DNA from 4 places in the Paenibacillus sp. J14 genome. Region 1 is predicted to be linked to each of the others. Evidence: riboswitches for the same ligand, from Rfam matches in the RefSeq annotation. Region 1 holds a riboswitch; each other region holds the start of a gene.

Region 1 (5,442 bases):
GGTCGAGAAGGAAACGTACGAGAAGATGACGCAGGAGATCATCTCGTTCCTGAGCGGCGGGCATGAGGAAATCAAGAAAGAGCTGGAGCGCAAAATGCACGAGGCAGCCGAAGCCCTGCAATTCGAGCGGGCTAAGGAGCTGCGCGACCAGATCATCAACATCGATGCGGTGATGGAGAAGCAGAAGATTACCGTGACCGATGCGAAGGACCGCGACGTGTTTGGGTACGCCGTAGACAAGGGCTGGATGTGCGTTCAGATTCTGTACATGCGTCAGGGGAAAATGATCGAACGGCATGCGTCGGTCTTTCCGTTCTACGGTGACGCCTACGGCGACTTTATGTCTTATGTGACGCAGTATTACAGCGACAACCCGGCCTTGCCGCAGGAGATTCTGCTGCCGGAGAAGCCGGAAGAACAAGAGGAGGCCGGCGCGCTTGACGCTCCAGCCGCCTTGCAGGAGTGGCTGGGCGTGAAGACGCTGGTGCCGCAGCGCGGCTTAAAGCGGCAGATGACCAAGATGGCCGAGGAAAACGCACGCATCACGCTGGATGAGAAATTCCGGCTGATCGAACGGGATGAGGAACGCACTTCGAAGGCGGCCGAGAATCTCGGCAAGGCGATTGGCCTGGAGTCCGTGTCGCGGATTGAAGCGTTCGATAACTCCAACATTCAGGGGACGAACCCGGTCTCGGCCATGGTGGTGTTCATTGACGGTAAGCCGGCCAAGAAAGAATACCGTAAATATAAAGTAAAAACCGTCAAAGGACCGGACGATTACGAAACGATGCGTGAGGTCATTCGCCGACGCTATGAACGGGTGTTGAAGGAGAACTTGCCGCTGCCCGATCTGATCGTGGTTGACGGAGGCAAAGGGCAGATCTCGGCAGCCACCGACGTGCTGGAGAACGAGCTCGGCTTACACATCCCGGTGTGCGGCCTGGTGAAGGACGCCAAGCATAAAACCGCACAGCTGATGGCGTTTGATCCGCCGGAGCCAGTCTATTTGCCGCGTGACAGCCAGGAGTTCTACCTGCTGCAGCGGATTCAAGACGAGGTGCACCGCTTCGCCATTTCGTTCCACCGTGAACAGCGCGCCAAGTCGATGGTCGCCTCACGGCTGGACTCCATCCCTGGCATCGGCGAGAAACGCCGGAAGGCGCTGCTGAAACATTTTGGATCGTTGAAAAAAATAAAAGAGGCCTCCGTCGAAGACTTTCGGCCTCTTTCTATCGGGGATAAATTAGCCCGTCAAATTCTTAATGCCCTTCGGGACGAAGATCCGCCAGAGGAGTCGTAAAATACGGCTCCTCTTTTGGTTGCGGCGGCGGGGTCTTTCGTTCCTTGCTTGGCGGGTTAAACAAGTAAATCACATACGCCACGATCGCCGGCAAGGCGATATAGAACAACCCGGCGACGATATTCAGCGCTCCGCCCATAAACATCAAGCTTAGGGCCATCAGAATGCTGTCGAAGATGACATGCGAGAAGACAACGGTCGCGAAGCCGTAACGCAGGAACACGAAGCTGAACAGCAGTCCGATAAAGGTTAATTCGATCGGGCGCGAAATGACCGGATAAATCGGGTACAACGTGTGGCCAAACGCCCAAATTAAGGTCGACAACAGGCAAGCGATAAAGGTGCTGCGGAACATTTTCTTCAGCATCGGGATCCCGAAGAGGCGATACACCGCTTCTTCCCCGATCCCGGCCACCCAAGCCAGCAGCGGGAACAATACCGGATATACCATGTTGTACGGCGATTGCGTTGCATCGGTCGTGGACCAGGTATGAATCGTTTGCTCTAAAATGAAGAACACCACAGATTGAACGCCTAACAGGATCAATGCCCAGGCATACCCATCGCCCACAGAGGTCAGGATGGAACGGCCATACCCTTCTTCCCTTGATCTTGCCCAGAGGTTGATCCCGTTCTTCCGCCACAGTCCGTCGCCGCCCACCAGCGAGAAGTACACAGAAGCGGCCAGGAACAAGGTCACCAGACCTTGGAAGAAGAGGCCAAAGACAAGTACACCGGCTTCAAGGCCGTCTTTTTGGAACACCGGAATCATGTTGATCGTTCCAATCGTCGATAACACGAAGTAAGCCGATGCCAGGAAAATTCCCCGCTTAAACGAGGTATGAACTCGCGTCAGCGCGCTGTAGACGATCGCCAGAATGGCCAGCACGAACGTCAACAGGGCATAACCCGCATAGGTAAGCCAGCTGGCGATTTTGGTCTGCCCGGCAACGTAGTCCAGATGTGCCTGAGGTACACTAAAATAGCTCTCTAACGAAGAAACCTTACCGTATTCGAAGCTAAGCTTGATTTCCGCCTGCGATTCACCTAAGGTGTAGCCTTGGATACGGTAGAGGAGGCCTACATCCCCTTCACCGGAGGCCAGCTCCAGATCGCTTGGTTTAAATCCGAAAGCGTTCAGGTAAGGCTGTGCCAGCTCCTCTTTCTCCGCTAGCGAGAGATCCCCTTCCCATGCCTTCATGGAATCGGTCGTTTCCGATCCTACATCCAGCATCATCTGCTTGGTGGCGTTGCTGGAGGAACTAATCTCCTCGAAGCCAACGACTTTACCCGTGGTCATATGAACATCTACGGTCACCGCGCTTAACGCTTCAGTGGGATCCGTGTAACGGACACGAAATACATCATAGGGAAATTGCTTGTCATACGTTTTTAAGTATGGGGCGAGCAGATCGGCTTTGGTTAAGTAACCAAACAGATCGGAACGCGTTTCGTATGTAATTAATGCTTTATCCTTCGCGGGATTCGGCAGGTCGATCCCAAGTACCGATTGGACAAATTCACTTGCACTGGCGGCTGCTTCTTGTTTGCTGATCACCTCATTCGATTGCTGCAACTGCAACGATTCCGAATCGGTGGTCGGGAACAGTTGAACGGCCACGAACACAATGAATCCGAGGGCGGCCAGCAGCCACAGATTTTTGGTCTTCATCCTGCGGCGGCCATTTGACGTCAAAGGGGAATTCACTCGCAAAACTCCTTTGTGATTAAGTTGAAATAAATTCTGGGAAACGTACTCTTCTTAATAATATGAAGTATGTTTTTTGATCAAGTTCGTCAAAGTAAAGATAACACAGCAATCCCCCCTGCGCCAGACGGAGGGCAAAATTGACGAGAAACGGCAAAAACTTCGGCAAGTCTACGCATCATTTAGATTGGGGGGGAAGTTGATCTGCACAATCCCTGATTTCGTCTTTTTCGGGTCTTTTTCTTGAAAATAGAGCTTTGTGGTGGGACGCAATAAGGGATATAATCCATTTGACGAAAAATGAATGAAAACAATTGAAAAGATTGGCCGAATTTCGTAATGAAAACGGGGGAACCGTACATTTTGGGGTGAATTTCCCGGAGCTTCAACTTCTTACATGGGAGGATGAAGCGTCCGCGAATAGGGCAACTGGGCATGTCCGAATCCGTCAGCTAACCTCGTAGGCTTGTGCATCAGGAACCAAACACCGAAAGGCATTGGATTTCCAGTGCTTTTTTCTTTTGTTCTTTTTTCAGGAAGACGATGAGGTGAACGCGTTGAATACGAAGAAAATAAACCTTTCTCCGCCGCAGGTATTAGTGATTGGGTTTGCCCTCATCATTTTGCTGGGAAGTCTGCTGCTTATGCTTCCGATCTCCGGGACGTCCGGGGAACCGACGCCATTTGTTGATGCATTGTTTACGGCAACTTCGGCAACTTGTGTAACGGGGCTGTTTGTAGTGGATACGGGAAGGTATTTTTCAACTTTTGGCCACATCGTCATTATCTTGCTTGTCCAAATCGGGGGGCTTGGCTTTATGACCATGGCTACCTTGTTCTCCCTCGTCCTGAAACGGAGAATCTCGCTGAAAGACCGTCTCTTGCTCCAGGAAGCGATGAACCAGAGTTCAATGGAAGGCATCGTTCGCTTAATTCGCAAGGTGCTGGTGTATTCGCTGCTGATTGAGTCCGGTGCAGCGGTGTTCCTTACCCTCCGCTGGGCCTTTGATATGCCGTTTGGCCGGGCGCTGTACTTTGGAATTTGGCATTCGATTTCTATGTTTAATAATGCAGGATTTGATCTATTTGGAGAATATCGCAGTTTAATCCCCTACGTGAACGATCCTTTGATTAACATTGTATCCATCTTACTTATCGTGTCCGGCGGTCTTGGTTTTATTGTCTTGTCCGATCTGGCGGAGTATCGCAAGCATCGCAAATTGTCGCTTCATTCCAAGGTCGTGCTGTCGATGACGGCGGTCCTGATTGCGATTGGTACGATCGTCATTTTCGTGTTCGAATTCACGAATCCACGCACGTTGGAGCCGCTTAGCTGGAGCGGCAAAATCTGGGCTTCTTTGTTCCAATCGGTCACGCCGCGTTCGGGAGGGGTGGTTACCCTTGATACCGGTTCGCTGCGTCAGGCTACGCAATTCTTCATGATCATCCTGATGTTCATTGGGGCTTCGCCTGGCTCAACAGGGGGCGGGATCAAGACGACTACCTTTACGATTCTTATCGGTGCGGTGATCTCCATGATCCGTGGACGGACGGATTTGGTGTTATTCCGTTACCGGATGGCTGAGGAACGGATCTTTAAGGCGCTGACGATTACGATGATGGCGCTGTTTGTCATCGTTGCTGTAGCGATGGTATTGTCCACTACGGAAGATGCAAATTTCCTCTCTATCTTGTTTGAGACGACCTCCGCTTTTGGAACCGTTGGATTGTCGATGGGCTTAACGGAGCGTCTGACGGATTTTGGAAAAGTAGTGATTAGTCTTACGATGTTTGCCGGACGGCTGGGGCCTTTGACGCTCGCCTATGCGATTGGTCCAAGGAAGGGGAAAGAGTTGTATCGCCATCCAGAAGGTAAAATCATTATAGGATAAGGGGAAAATGGGCAAAAATGAAAAAGCAGCAGTTTGTGGTCATCGGCTTGGGGCGGTTCGGCTCGAGTCTAGCCTTGGAATTAATGGAGTTAGGATATGAGGTTCTGGGCATCGACCGGAATGAAGAGATCGTGGAAGAACTTAGCGATCGGCTCACGCATACCGTTGTCGCTGATGCCACAGAAGAAGAGGTGCTGAAGTCGCTGGGGGTTCGCAATTTTGATTGCGGCATCGTGGCGATTGGCACCGATATTCAAATGAGCATCCTGGCGGCCATTCTCCTTAAAGACCTGGGTATTAAAACGGTAGTCGCCAAGGCGATCTCGCTTCTGCACGGCCGGGCTTTAGAGAAGCTGGGAGTGGATCGGGTGATCTATCCGGAACGCGACATGGGGATTCGTGTGGCCCATCAGCTGGTTACTCCGAATCTGCTGGATTATATTGAACTGTCGAAGGAATACAGTATCGTCGAGATGAACGTTCCGGCATGCTTGCACCAGAAGTGCCTGGCTGATATTAATCCGCGAACGCGTTTTGGCTGC
Region 2 (5,442 bases), on a different contig from region 1:
TTCCCTCCCTTTGGATGCAGCGTCAAGCCTTTGCCAGATAACCCGCCTAGTTGATTAATATCGTAAATCGCACCATATTCCTTACCGAAGCCAAACGTTCCAGAGGCCATTACAATCGGATTTTTAAAAGAGACTCCGGCGATTTGGCACGATAAATCCGTCATGCGAACACCACCTCTTCCGCCAAAAATACCGGCCCGTCCGCGCAAGCCTTCTTCCGGCCATCTCTACATTTCACGCTGCAGACCAGGCATGCGCCGATTCCGCACGCCATCCGATTCTCTAAGGAGACGTATACGTTCGCCTGACCGCCGCTTTCCTCCTGTTTGCGCTGCACGGCATGCAGCATCGGGTGAGGTCCGCAAGCGATCACCGTATCGTATTTGCGAAAATCCACTTTCTCTAGAATTGAGCCGCCTACATCCACCGTTACGTTACCGCAGGCCAAAGCACGGAACGCCTCTACCATGTACGGCTCACGGCTGAAGCCGAGATATACGTCTGCTTGCGGTGCTTTCCTCAGCGCATAATAGAAAGGAGCAATTCCGATACCGCCGCCTACAAAGGCGATTCTTCCCACAAGCGGCGGAAACCCGTTCCCAAACGGCCCGTCCAAGGTCAAGCGGTCGCCCGGCTTCAGTTCAGATAACCGAGTCGTCCCTTCTCCCGCAACCTGAATCAAGAAATCCAGTCGATCTTCTTCAAGATCAAAAATGCTGATCGGTCGGGACAATAACGGGTAACGTTCCCCGGCGCGCAACATGTAGAACTGCCCCATTTTTCCCGTAAATCGCCCTTGTACCGACAGTTTGAGCACTCCTGGTGATATTTCCTCGTTCGCCACTACGATTGCCATAAGCTCCCCCCACCCATTTGATTACACTTCATCAAAGGATGCATTTTTTTAGCGGGATCGTCTGTGACATCTCTCACAACAGTCTTAAGCGGTAATTCGCGCGATTTTGCAACATCCATTATGATCTGCAAAAGTTAGGGGATACTAGAGAACATATATAGTTTTGGGATGAAGGGGGACTTCAAATTGCTTATACAACTGAAGAGAGCTCTGGTCTGCTGCATGACCGCTTCTCTGATCTTGGCAGGCGGGAGCGAACTGTATCCCGTCAAAGCCGATACGGCACGGGATCTCGAACTCAGGGGCCCAGCATCTCAAGGGGATCAGGCGGACAAAAAAGATCCATTTATACCTGCCGGTGCCGCGTCAGCCGATCTTGGCGAACTGCGCCGCAAATATTCAGAAACCTTCATCTTCCGGGGGCCGGAGGTGAAGCAGATTGCGCTGACCTTCGATGACGGGCCGGATCCGCGGTTTACACCGCAAATTTTAGACGTGCTTCACCGCAAAGGGGTCAAAGCCACCTTCTTTGTGGTTGGGGCACGAGCAAAGAAGTTTCCCGGCTTGTTGAGGCGGATGAGTCACGAAGGCCACCTCATCGGCAACCATTCCTATAGTCATCCGAACTTCCGTAACCGCTCCATTAAGCAGTTCCAGAGCGAGATTTTGCGCACGGAGAAAATTATTCAGAACGTCGTTGGATACCGTCCCCAATTGATTCGGCCGCCTTATGGGGAAATTAAGGAAGAACAGGTCAAATGGGCGAAGAAGAACGGTTACACCCTCGTGAATTGGAATGTGGATTCCCAGGATTGGAAAGGGATCGACGAAAATAAAGTGATCTCCAATGTGATGAGCACGGCGGGACCCGGCTCGATCATCCTTCAGCATTCAGGCGGCGGCGTCGGCTCCGACTTAACCGGCACCATTCAGGCTTTGCCGAAGATTATCGACGCCCTGCAGGCACAAGGGTATCAATTTGTTGATCTTTCTGAGCTGCTGCATACGACCAAATACCGCTGACCCGTGACGAATCGTCAATTCTCCAGATCAACCAAAAAGTCGGCCAGGATACATCCTGACCGACTTTTTGGTTCACACCGATGTTTAATTTATTACGTAAAGCTTCACATCTTGAAACCCAAACGATTTCGCATTTGCCGCACTGCCTGGAATAAAGATATCGATCCGATTGCCTTTGATAGCGCCCCCCTGGTCAGTAGCCGTAGCTACAAAAGCTTGATCCGGCAGCCCATCATGGTTATGCCCGGTTACCAACACCTTCGTGCCCATCGGAATGACCTTGGGATCAACCGCGATGGTGCCCAGCTTCAGCGGGTTGCCGAAGTAGTCAACCGCGCCCCATTTTCCATTCTCGCTAGCAGATGCCGAATACGCCGAAGCTTTCACATTAATCGTTTTCGAGTAAGTAAAGGTTTTCCCCCACGCTTCAACCACGTTCCCAGTGGACATCACTTTCAGCTTGGAAGCGGATGCGGTTGTCGTCGCTGCGCTTTCCTTCTTCTCCGGAGCAGCAGAAGCTACTCCTGCCGATTGCGATTGAACGCCCGGAATGGTGATTTTCAATCCAGCGTATATATTACTTGGATTGATGGATGGGTTGGCAGCCATGAGTTTATTCATGTCTACGCCATATTTTTTGGCAAGAAGATAAAATGTATCTCCTTCCACGGCATTATGTACCGCGTCTGCATGGACGGATATCGTCTGCATCGGAATCGTAAGGCTTACGGCAATCAGCGCCGTTGCTGCAAGTTTAGACCAAATACGAGTATTCAAGTGAATTGCCCTCCTTTTTACTGCGCCTGCGGAGTTAGTTGTCGGATTCGGGAAAAAGGATCATTCCCGGCGCATCGCCTCGATACGCTTCACCCCAAGAAAACAGTCAGCTTGACCGCTTCTGCTTTCATCTTTCGTCCCCCGCACCTCAAGTTCAGGTTTCGGCCTACTCAATATATCACAATTTTGTAACCAATAGGCCAGGTAAATCCCACCAAATGGCGGAATCCCTTGACTGGACTGGTTACATTTTTGTGTTCAAAAGTAAAAAGCGTGTAAACTTAGAGCATAGGGTCGATCCCTCCGAGGACAAAAAAAACCGCCCGAATCCTCGAACGGTTCCTCAAATTTATAATACTTTGCTTAAAAAGTCCTGCGTCCGCTGATGCTTTGGCGCCCCAAACACCTCTTGCGGCGTGCCTTGCTCCAAAATGACGCCTTGATCCATAAACAGGATGCGATCGCCGACCTCACGGGCAAATCCCATCTCATGCGTAACGATAACCATCGTCATGCCGCGCTCAGCCAGGTTCTTCATGACGTCAAGCACCTCTCCGACCATTTCCGGGTCCAGAGCTGACGTTGGCTCATCAAACAGCATCACATGCGGCTCCATGGCCAATGCGCGGGCAATCGCAATCCGCTGCTTCTGACCTCCGGAGAGCTGCGCCGGATAAGCATCCCGCTTATCCTCCAGTCCAACCGTGCGAAGCAGATCCATAGCGATCGCTTCCGCTTTGCTTTTATCGAGCTTCTTCACGCGAATTGGCGCTAGCGTAATGTTGTCGAGTACGGTTTTGTGCGGGAACAGGTTAAAATGCTGGAATACCATCCCCATTTTCTCGCGGGTTTTATTGATGTCATGTCCTTTGGCAGTGATGGAAGCACCCTCAAAGGTGATCTCCCCTTCGGTCGGAACCTCTAACAGATTCAAGCAGCGGAGAAACGTACTCTTCCCCGATCCACTCGGACCGATAACAACGACAACTTCGCCTTTGGAGATTTCCAGATCGATCCCGCGCAAAATATGGAGTTGGCCAAATTTTTTATGCAAACCTTTAACGGTGATCACTGGTCTTCAACTTCCTTTCGAACACGCCCAAAATCCGAGACAGCGTGAATGTCAGAATAAAGTACATGATGGCGATGATTAAATAAGGAGTCATCCCGTCATACGTAATCGTCACGACCGACTGCGCCTGATAGATCAGCTCAGCGGTACCGATGATCGAGACGATGGACGATTCTTTAATGATCGTGATAAACTCGTTGCCAATCGCTGGGAGCACCGATTTGATCGCCTGCGGAATAATGATGTGACGCATGGCCATCCCTTTGGTCATCCCTAAAGAACGAGCGGCTTCTCCCTGCCCCCGATCAACACCTTGAATGCCGGCACGAAAAATTTCTGCCAGATAAGCCGAACTGTTAATGGATAAAGTAATCGCGCCTGACTGAAGCGGGCTGAAATTAATATCAAACATAAATGAGAACCCGTAGTGAATAATCAACAGCTGCACCATCATAGGGGTGCCGCGCAAAAATTCCACCCACGCATGCCCTAGAAACCGCAGTATCCCCCATGGCGACATCCGCACCAGCGCGATCAACAACCCAAGAATAAAGCCGCAAAAGACACTGATCGCTGCCAAGAGCAGGGTATATTGTACACCGGCCAAGAAGTAACTGCGATATTCCATAAACATTGAAATTAAGTCCATAACGCCTTCCTTCCTCCTCCTTCACCTCAAACCTTTAAGCAAAAAAACAGAAAATAGCGAAAGCTTCGCTATTTTCTGTGGATGGATATCGTGATTATTTTTCGGCTAGTTCACTAGCTTCAGCAACGAATTGATCAATGCTGCCTGCACTAATCAAGCGATCAAGCGTCTTATTGACTTGATCCAGCAGCTCTTTGTTGCCTTTCTTAATGCCAATCACGTAGCCTTCATCCTCAGTTACCGGCTTGGCATCAGTGATAACCAGGCCTTTGACGTTTTTGACAAACGATTCTGCAACAGGACCTTCCAAGATCGCAGCATCAACACGGTTGGAGTTCAACTGCATAATGATATCATTGATTTTGGCCAGCGAAGTCAACTTCGCATTCGGGATTTCCTTGGCCATCTCTTCTTGAATAGACCCTTGCTGAACACCGATTTTCGCACCTTCCAGCGATTCCATTGTGCTGAACTTGTCTTTGTCCGCTTCACGGGCTACCACAGCTTGCTCTGCTTTGTAGTAAATTTGCGACATATCAATTTGCTCTGCACGTTCTGGAGTTGGGCTAAGACCAGAAATGACAAGATCCACACGTCCACTGGACAGCTCGTTCAGCAACGTATCGAATTTCAAGTCTTTAATCTCCAGCTCCGCGCCCAGATCCTTGGCAATTTCCTTAGCGATTTCTACGTCGAAACCAACAATTTCGTCTTCCCCTTGATCGTTCTTGATATGAAACTCATATGGCGGGAAGTCCGCACTCATGCCTACGATCAGTTTCTTAGCCGGTTCGGTTTGATCCCCACCTGCTTGAGTCTCATTTTGGTTCGCAGCTTGACCGGCGTTGTTTGCCGCGTTGCCGCTGTTATTTTTTTCCTGACCACAAGCGGCCAGCACCATAGTCACCATCAAGACCGCTATGAATAACATGCCCCATTTTTTCATGCTTTTCTCTCCTATTCTGCTTTTCTTTTTATCACACGACGATGATTACTGGGCTAATTATAAATCAGAATGCATATATATGCAAAACAATTTTCATGATATTCAAAAGTTTTCACAGA
Region 3 (5,442 bases), on a different contig from region 1:
TGGCAACGTTCTTGTTCAAACGCAAGTTCCATAATGCCGAACGGGAATCCGGCAAAGCCGCCTTTACGATGGGCTTGTTCGGGATCACCGAAGGTGCGATTCCGTTCGCATCGCAAGACCCACTGCGCGTTATTCCCAGCATCATGGTCGGCTCGATGACAGGTTCCGTCATCGCCATGCTGGGCGGCGTCGGCGACCGCGTAGCTCACGGCGGTCCAATCGTTGCCGTACTTGGCGCCGTTGACAATGTCCTCATGTTCTTCGTGGCCGTCATCGCGGGTTCCATCGTTACGGCCTTAATGATCAAATTGCTGAAGAAAGAACAGGTCGAGCCTCAGCTCGCCGAAGCGAGCGCTGCGGACGAGGCGGCTCCAGCCATGGAAACGCCACGTGCGGAGAACGTCCGCCCGGTAAGCGTGCCGGCTGCCGAAGCTCAAAGCACAGTTCGCAAGCTGACGGATATCATCAGTTTGGATCTGATTGAGCCTTCCCTGTCCGCGTCAACACGGGACGGGATCATCGACGAAATGATTGCAAAGCTGAACGCTGAAGGTGTGCTGACCTCCTCTGCTGAGTTCAAGCAGGCGATTCTGAAGCGCGAGCAAGAAAGCTCTACCGGCATCGGCATGAACGTCGCCGTACCGCACGGGAAGTCGGTGGCGGTGCTGAAGCCAAGAGTCGTATTCGGGATCAAGCCGGAAGGCGTGGATTGGAGCAGCGCGGACGGAACGCCCGCTAAGTTGATCTTTATGATCGCTGTCCCTGCCGAAAACAAAGGCAATGAGCATTTAAAAATTCTGCAAATGCTGTCCCGCAAGCTGATGGATGACGCATTCCGCGAACAGCTGCTGCAGGTGAAAACCAAACAGGAAGCTTATCAGCTGCTGGATCAAATTCAATAATTAAACTAAGGTCCCCCGAGCCGTTGCGACGGCTTCGGGGGAATTTGCTTATTTTTGCAAATGATAAGGTACAGTCGCAATGACGATATCTTTCTTGTTAAACAAATAAGCTCTAAGCAACAAGCTCGACTGATTATGCAAAATATTCTGCCACCAGTGCCGAGGAATAAACTGAGGAATCAGGACGGTAATGTGATCGGTCTCCGCCGTTTTCCATTCCACGGTATCAATGAACTTCATCAGCGGCCGGATAATGCTGCGGAAGCTGGAGCGCAGCGTAATGAGCCGAACCCCCGGATTCCATTCCTCCCACTTCTTCTCCATCCGTTCGATGTCCTCATCATCAAATCCGACATACACCGCAACAACGTTATCCGTCAGCGATTTGGCGTAGCTTAACGAGTTCATCACGACACGGGTAACGCCCGCCACCGGCACGACGATCGTGCTGCCCTTTATGCAAGGTTTGTCTTTATCGATGTCAATCCGAAGCTGGTCGGCGATATTGATATAATGTCGATGGATCTGGTAGAAAATAAACATCACGAGCGGCAAGAAGATAAATACGAACCAGACATGTGAAAACTTCGTGATAATGAAGATGAGCGTAATGCCCAGCGTCGTCAGCATGCCAATCGTGTTAATCGTAAACCGGAACACCCAACCTTGCGGCTTGCGCTTGATCCAGCGCACCATCATCCCCAGCTGGGACAAGGTGAACGGAATAAATACCCCAACCGCATAGAGCGGAATCAGGCTTTCCGTGTCGCCGTGGAATCCAAGAACCAGCAGCGCCGAGGTTACGCCCAGGAAGATAATTCCGTTTGAAAAGCCAAGCCGGTCACCGCGCACCATAAACGCATGCGGCATGTATTTGTCCTTGGCGAGCATAAACGCCAGCAGCGGGAAGGCCGAATAAGCCGTATTGGCGGCCAAAAACAAGATTAACGCCGTAATACCTTGGATCAAGTAGTACAAGCTCCCTCTCCCAAAGGTCGATTCAGCGATTTGAGAAATCACGGTGGCCTTCGGATCTGGAGCAATGCCGTACCAATAAGCCAGCGTACTAATCCCAATAAACATGGTACAGAGAATAACCCCCATCATCACCAGCGTGGCTGCGGCATTCCGTTCTGCCGGTGGCTTAAAGTTCGGAATAGCGTTGGACACCGCCTCAACCCCAGTTAAGGCCGAGCATCCCGAACTGAACGCCTTAAGCAGCAGGAACAAGCTGACATTGGATACGGCCGTCCCAAACTCCGGCACACTGGCATGAATCCCGCCAGTCCAATACTTGTAAAGTCCCGACACAATCAGGACAAAGATGGAGGCCACGAACAAGTATACCGGAACCGCCAACATCGAGGCCGATTCTGTAACTCCACGCAGGTTCATCATCGTCAACAGCGTAATCATCAACAGGGCGATCAATACCCGTTGATCATGCAGCATCGGGAAAGCCGATGTGATGGCATCCGTACCGGCTGACGAGCTTACAGCCACCGTTAAAATATAGTCGACAAGCAGCGATCCGCCGGCCAGTAGTCCGGTTGAACGCCCTAGGTTATCCATCGCCACGATATAAGCGCCGCCTCCAGTCGGATAGGAGAAAATCGTTTGGCGATACGACAGAATCAGAATCAACAAAAGCCCAAGTACCGCAAATGAGATCGGAATCGAATACCAGAGAGCGGAAAATCCCGCCGCCATCAGGACGATCAGAATCTGCTCGGTCCCGTATGCCACGGAGGACAATGCGTCCGACGACAACACGGCCAGCGCTTTAAGTTTGCTAAGCTTTTCTCCTTCAATTTCAGTGCTTTTCATCGGTCTGCCAATCAATATCCGTTTCAGTTTGCTTCCCATGATGAGATCCTCTTTTCATTCGCAAAATAAACCTTCGATCCTGATCCATTCTTACTCCTATAGGGCTCTCATGCATGCAGCGAACAACGCAAAAAGGCCGCAGGAAAGCTGGACCTTCCCGCAGCCGCTTTGAAAAAAATCTCAAGCGTCACCGCGACAATTCCCTCTTTCGGACGCTTACGGAGTTAGCTGACGGATTCGGGCACGAAAGCAGCCCTACGCCGGTTTGGCTTACTGGCCAAATCAAGCGATTCACCCCGGAAACCGCCTCATTGGGCGAGTTTCATTGGTTCCCCCGTTTCTTTCTGCATGAGAAAGAACTCAGCGATCAGGTTTTGTCATATCAATTTTTGTTACGGATGAATCATACTCCCCGTCTGAAGAAGTGTAAAGAAGAGGGAAAGGCAAATTCGCCGAGAAAAGAGATCGGCCTTGTTCGAGGAAGCGCATACATCACTCTCTTGCATTCATTATTGCGAGCAGGCTTGAATTATCGAAGCATATATGCAAAAAAACACCGTAAGGAACGACATCAAATCGCATCCTACGGTGCTCTGCATCTCAAACAAATCCAAGTTTAAAGCGAAAGTCCCTTCAACTTCTTATCCAGCAGCTCGAACGCTAGCTGCAGCCGATCTTTCGGCACCTCACTGTAGCGGTCTCCGATGCTGATTTCAAAGGCACTTCCCCCATCCGCTTTCTCTTTCAAGAACGAGGTGAAACCAACCCCGGTTTCCCGATAGACTTCAATCAGCACGGACTCCAATCGCTCCTTGGGAACGTCCGAATGCACATGGAACATGTTCGACACCGGGATCTCCGGAACGGTCTTCATCCGATGACATTGATTAAACAGACTGGAGAGCTCTTGTGCTTGCTGATAATACTTTTTCATCTTTCCGACACGTTTCTCATAATAGTAATCCGCACTGAGAAAATAAGGATACAAGCTGATAAGATCCCCGCCGTGGCGCCTTTTCCATACCTTCGACTCCTTCGTCAGCTCCGGATCCCCGGCCAATATGGCTCCGGCAATCCCGCCGATCCCTTTGTAGAACGAGATATAGACGCTGTCGAACAGGGCGCAAACCTCAGCGGCGGTTTTTTCGTAGTAAGGCAACACTTCAAACAGTCGGGCTCCGTCCAGATGCAGCTTGATGCCTCGCTCCCGGCAGTAGGTGGATATAGCTTCAAGCTCTTCGAACGGCGGCAGTTGACCGCCGATTTCACGCTGCGGCAGCTCCAACAGCAGGCATGAGACATCCTCTGGCAGCTGACGAACGTCCTCCATCTCAATCAGCCGATCTGGATCCGCCAAGAGAATCGGCTCCAGCCCGTGCAGCTCCTTCAACCCGTCCTCCTCATGAATCTCCAAATGGCATAAAGGATGATAGGCCACACGTTTGGACCCTTTGCGGTCACACCATATCCGCAGGGCAATTTGCTGCGCCATTGTACCGCTCGGAAAAAATACAGCAGACTCCTTACCAAGCACTGCAGCCATTTTCGCTTCGAAAGCTTCCAGCGCTTGCCCTGAACCGTACATGTCACTGTCTACCCCGCCGCTGATCTCGGCAAAGGCCTGCTTCAACACTTCTACATTGCGTTTTCCGTGGCCCGCCACTTGATAAACTGTCCGTTCAAAGGCTGCCTTCAGTGTCCGCCTATCCAGTACTCCATCATTTCCATACATGCTCCTCACCGCTCCTCTCCCACGCTGTCTGTCTAATTTCAGTATGATCATGCTTATTATAACGCCATTTGAAGCAGGAAACGATGATCCAGATTGATCGGAGGGGCGAAGCAGTCTTATAGGACCCCTTCTGCACATTATCCCTTTCATTCAGTGTGAAGAAATCGAAAAGATGAATGATGAAATAGTAAAAAGAACGCCTGCAAAAGCAAGCGCCCTTTCTAATTGCTATGGGATTAAAGCTTGAACACGTTCGTCAACCCGTTCATATTCTCGGACAGTTCGACCAATTTACAGGAGGTCTGCTCGATATCCCCAAAGATCTGCTCCTGCGTACCCAGCTGATCTTGAATAACGCCAGAGACTTGCAGGCCCGACTCGATCGTGGTGTTCACATCCTCCAGCGTTGCGGTCATTTCCTCCAGCGCAGCGGCTTGGGTGGTAACCCCGTCGGAAATATCGTTCAACATGGCGAAGGTGTTCTCGATATTATCGATGATTTGCTCGATATTAACCTTCACATTCTCGGATTGCGTGACGCCTTGCTGCACCTTCTCTTCCGTCTGAGCAACCGCAGACACGACACTGCCAGTACGAACTGTCATATCTTCGACCAAGCTGCTGATTTCCTGAAGGGAGTGATTCGTATCCTCGGCTAATTTCCGGATTTGCCCGGCTACCACCGCGAACCCTCTTCCCTCTTCCCCGGCCCGGGCCGCTTCAATCGCCGCGTTAAGGGCTAACAGGTGGGTCTGTTCTGAAATTTGTTTAATGATGCTGATAACCTCGGTAATTTTCTGGCTTTGTTCCTCAAGCCCAAGCACCTCGCTGTTAACGTGCTTCGTATTCGCTGCGAGCTCGTTAATCGCCTCCACGATCGATTCCACCGAACGCTTCCCGCCTTCGGCGGAACGCATAACCGATTGGGCTTGCTCCGCAATGCGGCTTGTCAGTTCTGCCGTCGTCTGCGAATGGTTCGTA
Region 4 (5,442 bases), on a different contig from region 1:
CGATGGCTTCGGCTTGTTCTGCGTTCATGGTGATTTCAGGCATTTGCGGCTTGGCTTCTTGCGCAGCCTCTTCCCGGCTTGGCAAGGTGAACATCAATACAAGGGCTAAAGCGCCTGCGATGACGAACAAACCGCTCATGATCCACTTTTGCATTTCAATCGCCCCTCCTATGTATGCTACCTATCCATTATAACGGAACACACGGGTTGATCATAGTCTTTGTGTCCAAATTAGGAACAAAAATTATCCGTTTCCATTAAATTGTGTGCCATAAGTCATAGTCTTAATCAAAACAAGACATAAAAAAGAGCGTGCCCTTATTCAGGCAGCCCTTTATGAACCATACAATAGAACGGTTTGGACACCCCGCCAGGTGTCATCTTCTCATACAGATCGGTAATGACAAACCCCGCCTTCTGGTAAGCCCGGATCGCTCGGGTGTTCCAGGTCAGCACTTCCAGGTCAATCTGATGATCCGGCTTACGACGCCAGGCTTCCTCCACGATGGTCCTCACAAACAGCTTGCCCAGCCCGTGGCCGCATAGCTCGGGCTTCATACCGATGCCAAGCCGGGTGACTCCTTCCATCGGGAAGTACTGAGCGAAGCCGGCAAGCTCCCCCTTCTCATCCAACACGGAGACATACTGTTCGGCGCGGATCGCCGGGTTCCCAAACTCCACGTCGAGCGCTTTCATTTGCTCCCATGGCAGCCAACTGTAGATGTCATAAGGAGAATCGTAACGCCAGGTGCAAATTTCCGCGCCATGGGCTTCTTCCATCGGTACGATACGAAACGGAGACATCGTTTGGTCCATATTGCCCCCTCCTTAATTAAAGGAAAGTCCGTCGTAATTGTTCCATTATCCTCACAATAGCCGGAATTACGCAGCTTGTAAAGGTTTTTGCCTACCCTTCGGGAAATTAAAATTGTGGGATTTCTCCTGGATATTTAGCTTTGCGGCAACCTTTTTCCCGGTTGTTTCGTTATATAGATAAGAGTACAGATAAAAAAAGACCGCAAGGCGGTTCCAACGAGAACCCGGCCCAGCGGCGAATTAGTGATGATGAACAGGATGAAACCGATAGATCAATGGATTACGATTCCGCAGCGTAGACGGAATAACCGTACTTACTGAGAACACGCTTCGCGCCAACGTAGCGGTTCTGGTAATAACTGTTGCTTAGCTTGTCGATCCGGATGCCCTTGGATGAGGATGCATGGGCGAATTCACCGTCGCCGACGTAAACACCAACATGGGATACTTTGCCCGTCCCCGTCGTCTTGAAGAAGACGAGATCCCCAGCTTGAAGCTCGCTCTTCGGTACCGGTGTGCCTTGCTTATACTGAGCGGCAGACACACGTGCTAACTTGATACCCATCTTGCTGAAGACGTACCGGGTAAATCCAGAGCAATCAAATCCCGCTGTCGTGGTGCCGCCAAATTTATAAGGCGTCCCGTACACGGAATCGACGATACTGGATAGCGTCGTTGTCTCGGCTTTTGCGGAGTCGGCAAAGGCGCTACCTGCCCCCAAGGTGAATAGGAGGGCTAAACTCGTTACCGCTGCTGTCAAAGTCTTTCTCAAGATGTCTTACTCCTTCCAAGGCCTACGAGGTTAGCTTATGGATTCGGTTGAAGGTTCCCTATGATCTGCTATAGCGGTAAGTTAAAAAGTCATCTTCGGATCACGAAGTAACTCAGGATGGAGATTCTAACCTTGATTGAAATGGTAAGTTAAAAAGTCATCTTCGGATCACGAAGGATGAGACTGTTACCTTTTATAGCGAAATCAATTCACCCTTTGGTGGGTCCCCCGCTTCCCGGGTGCGTGGGAATTCGGCAGTTTCATTGTAGATGGCACCCAAGATCTTGCATAGAAATAGTTACAACAATAATTACAAAGTTGTTACCATTTACGTTCTTCATTTTACCAAAGCCGTCCAGAGATGACAAGTTTGTCGAAAAAAACGCTTCTATTGGCCTGTGTTCGCGAAGGGATTCGTGGGTAATGGTTCCTAAGAGACTAGGGCTAAAGAAAAGAGTAGGAGAAAGAAAGGGGATCCAAGGAAAAAACCCGCAGAGACGTTGTAATCAACATCCCCACGGGCTTCGTAGCGAGTTCTTATTGAACATCATCGTGATCAGCAATTTCACCGGTTACATCTTCATACTTGTCGTTGCTCATGATTCGTTTCGCGCCAACGTAACGCTCGACGTAGTACTTCTCGCTTAATTTGCTGATGACTACACCTTTGGAGGAGGAGGCATGAGCAAATTTGCCGTCGCCGACATAGATGCCGACATGAGAAACGCCTTTGCCGGAAGTATTAAAGAAGACCAAATCGCCTTCGATCAGTTCGCTCTTGTCAACCTCCGTACCCATTTTGTATTGGGATGCGGACTGATGAGGCAGCTTGATGCCGATCTTCGAGAAGACGTACATCGTAAATCCAGAACAGTCGAATCCGGAGGTTGTGGTTCCGCCTGCAACGTAGCTGCTACCAAGCGCGCCGTCGATGACACTGTCCAGTTTGGAATCGGCGAAAACGCTGCCAGTTCCAATGGTGAAAAGCATGGCAAAACTTACTGCTGCTACCGTCAAACGCTTCTTCAAGAAGTTATGCTCCTTCCAATGCCTACGAGGTTAGCTTAAGGATTCGGTTGAAGGTTCCCTATGATCCCTCTCAAACGAGATCAATTCACCCAAAGTGGTTCCCCCGTTTCCCTGGTGAAGGGAATTCGGCTTTGTTTTTCACACCTGTCATTTCTAATTTGACATCCGGCACGAATCTCCTGCCAAAGATGACAAAAATAATTACAAAACTGTTACTGAAATTGCGTTGCTGTTATTGTAACAAAGGTAGGTATCTTTTGGCAATGCTTAATTCACAAGATTAAGAGGGGAAATAGGACGGAAGGCCTTCGCCGAACGGCGAAGGCCTTGATGTTACAGGGTTTTGAGGAGTTAAAAAATTTTAACTTTTTTGTGCCTTGGACTGCCAAAGATGAAATTGAGAGGCGATCTTCCAGACCTTAAATGTGCAGCGAAAGAGAGGATAAGCCTGCTGCAGGATGAGGGCCAGCATCCCCGTCCAAATCCAAGATGCGGTGCCGAAGAGAAGGAAGAGGATCAGGCCAAAAGCCCCGAGAATTAGCGAGATAGAGATGCCCTGCAACAGGGTTCGGAAGCAAGCTAGCAGGGAATTCCAAACTCCGGCTTTAAACAAGTAGCCGAACTGGACAAACAATAGGCATTGCCGGATAAACCAACCGTAAATGAACCAGCCCAGGATCAGCCCAAGCCCAGTGAGCCAGGTTGCCATCGGAAGTTCCATCCCGGTCAACCCCGGCCAAAGCGACAGTAGTCTCGGCACAATCCAGAAGGCGGGCAACAAGGTAAGCACGAGCTCCATCGCGTAGAACAAAATTACCGGTTTACCAAATTCCTTCATTCCTCGGAACAGGGGGAAGCCGGGGTTGCGATTTTCCGCCGGTGTGAAGCCGTAGAAGATTCCCGCCTGGATCAACGGAGTCAAGATCATGCGCAGGACGATCATCCCTGCCAGCAGCCAGCAATACAACCGAACCTCGGGATTGCTCCATAAATTCATCTGTCCCTCAAGCAAGAACAGGAGTTTCGATAGCGCCGTGGGCGGCGGGTCAGGATATCTTTGCAGCAGCGCCGTTACGGCAGTATCGACCAACCGGTACAAGAACAATCCCCACAGCAGCTGGTACAGGAACAAGATGATGACCGAGGGAAATTGGCTTTTCAGGGCAGTCCACCCTAAACGAACGAAACTCATTTCTTTCCCTCCTTATAGAAGTATGGACCTAGGGTTACCACAGAAGTCCTCCAAGGATCGCTTCAAGCAGCTTGGTGACGCTCATATTGGAGCGAGACAACGTGGTTTCAGGGACTTCTGCTTTCAGATAGTTGTTGATGTGAAGGTTCTCCACCGTTAAGGTGTAGTCCGGGTCGATCTGAACCCATGCCAGCGGTGCTTTATATTGCAGCTTGATCTCGAGGCGAGAATCTTCCCCGTTCCATTGCTTGCGTACGGTGTGCCCATCGGTGAAGGTGAACAGCAGCGGAACCTTCGGATGGGTTGCCCCTTTGCGGGTAAAGACCACTTTCGACTCGTATATCTGACCGCTTTCCTGGTTGATTGGAGTGATTTGAATGTTGTCTACTGCAAAATCCGCCATTTTCCCATCATAGACGTATTGTTGAAAATACGCTTTCCAACTGCGGCCGGTCACTTGCTCAACTACCCGTTGGAAATCAGCGGTCGTTGGGTGCTTAAACCGATATTTCTGGCTGTATGTGCTCAGAATCCGCCTCATCGTCTTGCTGCCGACCTGCCGCTCGATATCCAGCAGGATTAATTTGCCGCGGTAGTACGCATTCTTGGCATAGCCATCCCCGGGACCGTATTTCCAGGCGTTCTGGGTCAAGGAAGCCGGTGAAGTAATCATGGCCGATTGGATCGGCAAATTCGGGGTGATGCCGAACTCCTGCTCCATGAGCTTATCCTCTGCATAGGAGGCAAAGGCTTCATCCAACCAAGCTTCCTCGAGTTCATTGTTGGCGATCATCCCGTAGAAGAACTGATGGGCGATTTCGTGGATGACCGTGCGCTCCAGATCATCGTATCCAGGGGAATCGCTGACGGCCCCAAACGCGGTAACTAGAGTCGGATATTCCATGCCGCCGGCCCCGTTTGCGTTCGCCGGTGGAACGACCACGGACAGCGTGGAATACGGGTACCGGCCATACCACTTACTGTAGTTTGCCAGAGCGACCTTGGCGGCATAGAAGTAGCGTTCCTTCAGATCCTTATGTGCGGGATCGAGATACAGCTTAATGCGCACGCCGGGAACTTCTGCTGAGGAGAAGGGCTCTTCCATGTAGATGAAGTTCGGCGAAGCCGCCCAAGCGAAATCGTGGACATCGTCGGCGTAGAATTGCAAGGTTTTCCGTCCGTTCTTCAAGACTGCCTTTTTGGTCTGAAAACCAGTGGCTGCCACGGTGTACGTCTCGGGCACATTGATCCTTACACTGTAAATCCCGAAGTCGGAGTAAAATTCCGAGTTCCCGTGATACTGATGGAGGTTCCAGCCTTCGGACGTCCGCCCCCGAGTCCCCACCGGCTCGTACACACTCATCTTAGGAAACCATTGCCCTGCCATGACGAAATCGTCGGCAATGCCCATACGGGCAAAAATCTTCGGCAGCTTGACGGTGAATTTCATCCGCAGCGTCAGGCTTTCACCGCCCTGGACCGGCACGGGCAGCCGAACCTTGGCTAAGGTTTGATCTTTCGTATTGCCATCGTCAGGCTGAACGTACTGGATCCGATGCAGTAAGGAGATGCCGTCGGTCGTTTTCAGTTCGGTGATCTCCATGGATCCCCAGCCGTCCTTAGGCATGACGTC

The links. A riboswitch is a leader RNA that binds a small molecule or an ion and turns the genes downstream of it on or off. The one in region 1 is predicted to bind cyclic di-AMP.
Region 2: it holds a riboswitch for cyclic di-AMP, as region 1 does, so the genes downstream of both, M891_RS0101795 (3D domain-containing protein) here and M891_RS0119925 (TrkH family potassium uptake protein) in region 1, are expected to answer to the same signal.
Region 3: it holds a riboswitch for cyclic di-AMP, as region 1 does, so the genes downstream of both, M891_RS0100860 (APC family permease) here and M891_RS0119925 (TrkH family potassium uptake protein) in region 1, are expected to answer to the same signal.
Region 4: it holds a riboswitch for cyclic di-AMP, as region 1 does, so the genes downstream of both, M891_RS0112555 (C40 family peptidase) here and M891_RS0119925 (TrkH family potassium uptake protein) in region 1, are expected to answer to the same signal.

The regions. Positions count from the first base shown of each region.
Region 1 is NZ_JADQ01000070.1:4,438-9,879, forward strand. Features, by position in the region: gene uvrC (excinuclease ABC subunit UvrC) at 1-1,300, shown strand, start outside; gene M891_RS0119920 (type II CAAX endopeptidase family protein) at 1,260-2,972, opposite strand; cyclic di-AMP (ydaO/yuaA leader) riboswitch at 3,324-3,490, shown strand; gene M891_RS0119925 (TrkH family potassium uptake protein) at 3,557-4,900, shown strand; gene M891_RS0119930 (potassium channel family protein) at 4,918-5,442, shown strand, end outside.
Region 2 is NZ_JADQ01000003.1:75,951-81,392, reverse strand. Features, by position in the region: gene M891_RS0101810 (dihydroorotate dehydrogenase) at 1-164, opposite strand, end outside; gene M891_RS0101805 (dihydroorotate dehydrogenase electron transfer subunit) at 161-856, opposite strand; gene M891_RS0101800 (polysaccharide deacetylase family protein) at 1,043-1,879, shown strand; gene M891_RS0101795 (3D domain-containing protein) at 1,964-2,656, opposite strand; cyclic di-AMP (ydaO/yuaA leader) riboswitch at 2,665-2,833, opposite strand; gene M891_RS0101790 (amino acid ABC transporter ATP-binding protein) at 3,006-3,728, opposite strand; gene M891_RS0101785 (amino acid ABC transporter permease) at 3,715-4,377, opposite strand; gene M891_RS0101780 (transporter substrate-binding domain-containing protein) at 4,472-5,323, opposite strand.
Region 3 is NZ_JADQ01000002.1:19,519-24,960, reverse strand. Features, by position in the region: partial or broken gene M891_RS23015 (fructose-specific PTS transporter subunit EIIC) at 1-902, shown strand, start outside; gene M891_RS0100860 (APC family permease) at 951-2,768, opposite strand; cyclic di-AMP (ydaO/yuaA leader) riboswitch at 2,928-3,105, opposite strand; gene M891_RS0100850 (threonine aldolase family protein) at 3,346-4,461, opposite strand; gene M891_RS0100845 (methyl-accepting chemotaxis protein) at 4,698-5,442, opposite strand, start outside.
Region 4 is NZ_JADQ01000029.1:17,926-23,367, forward strand. Features, by position in the region: gene M891_RS23875 (c-type cytochrome) at 1-154, opposite strand, end outside; gene M891_RS0112545 (GNAT family N-acetyltransferase) at 319-816, opposite strand; gene M891_RS0112550 (C40 family peptidase) at 1,097-1,588, opposite strand; cyclic di-AMP (ydaO/yuaA leader) riboswitch at 1,593-1,855, opposite strand; gene M891_RS0112555 (C40 family peptidase) at 2,126-2,617, opposite strand; cyclic di-AMP (ydaO/yuaA leader) riboswitch at 2,622-2,758, opposite strand; gene M891_RS0112560 (hypothetical protein) at 2,979-3,809, opposite strand; gene M891_RS0112565 (M1 family metallopeptidase) at 3,844-5,442, opposite strand, start outside.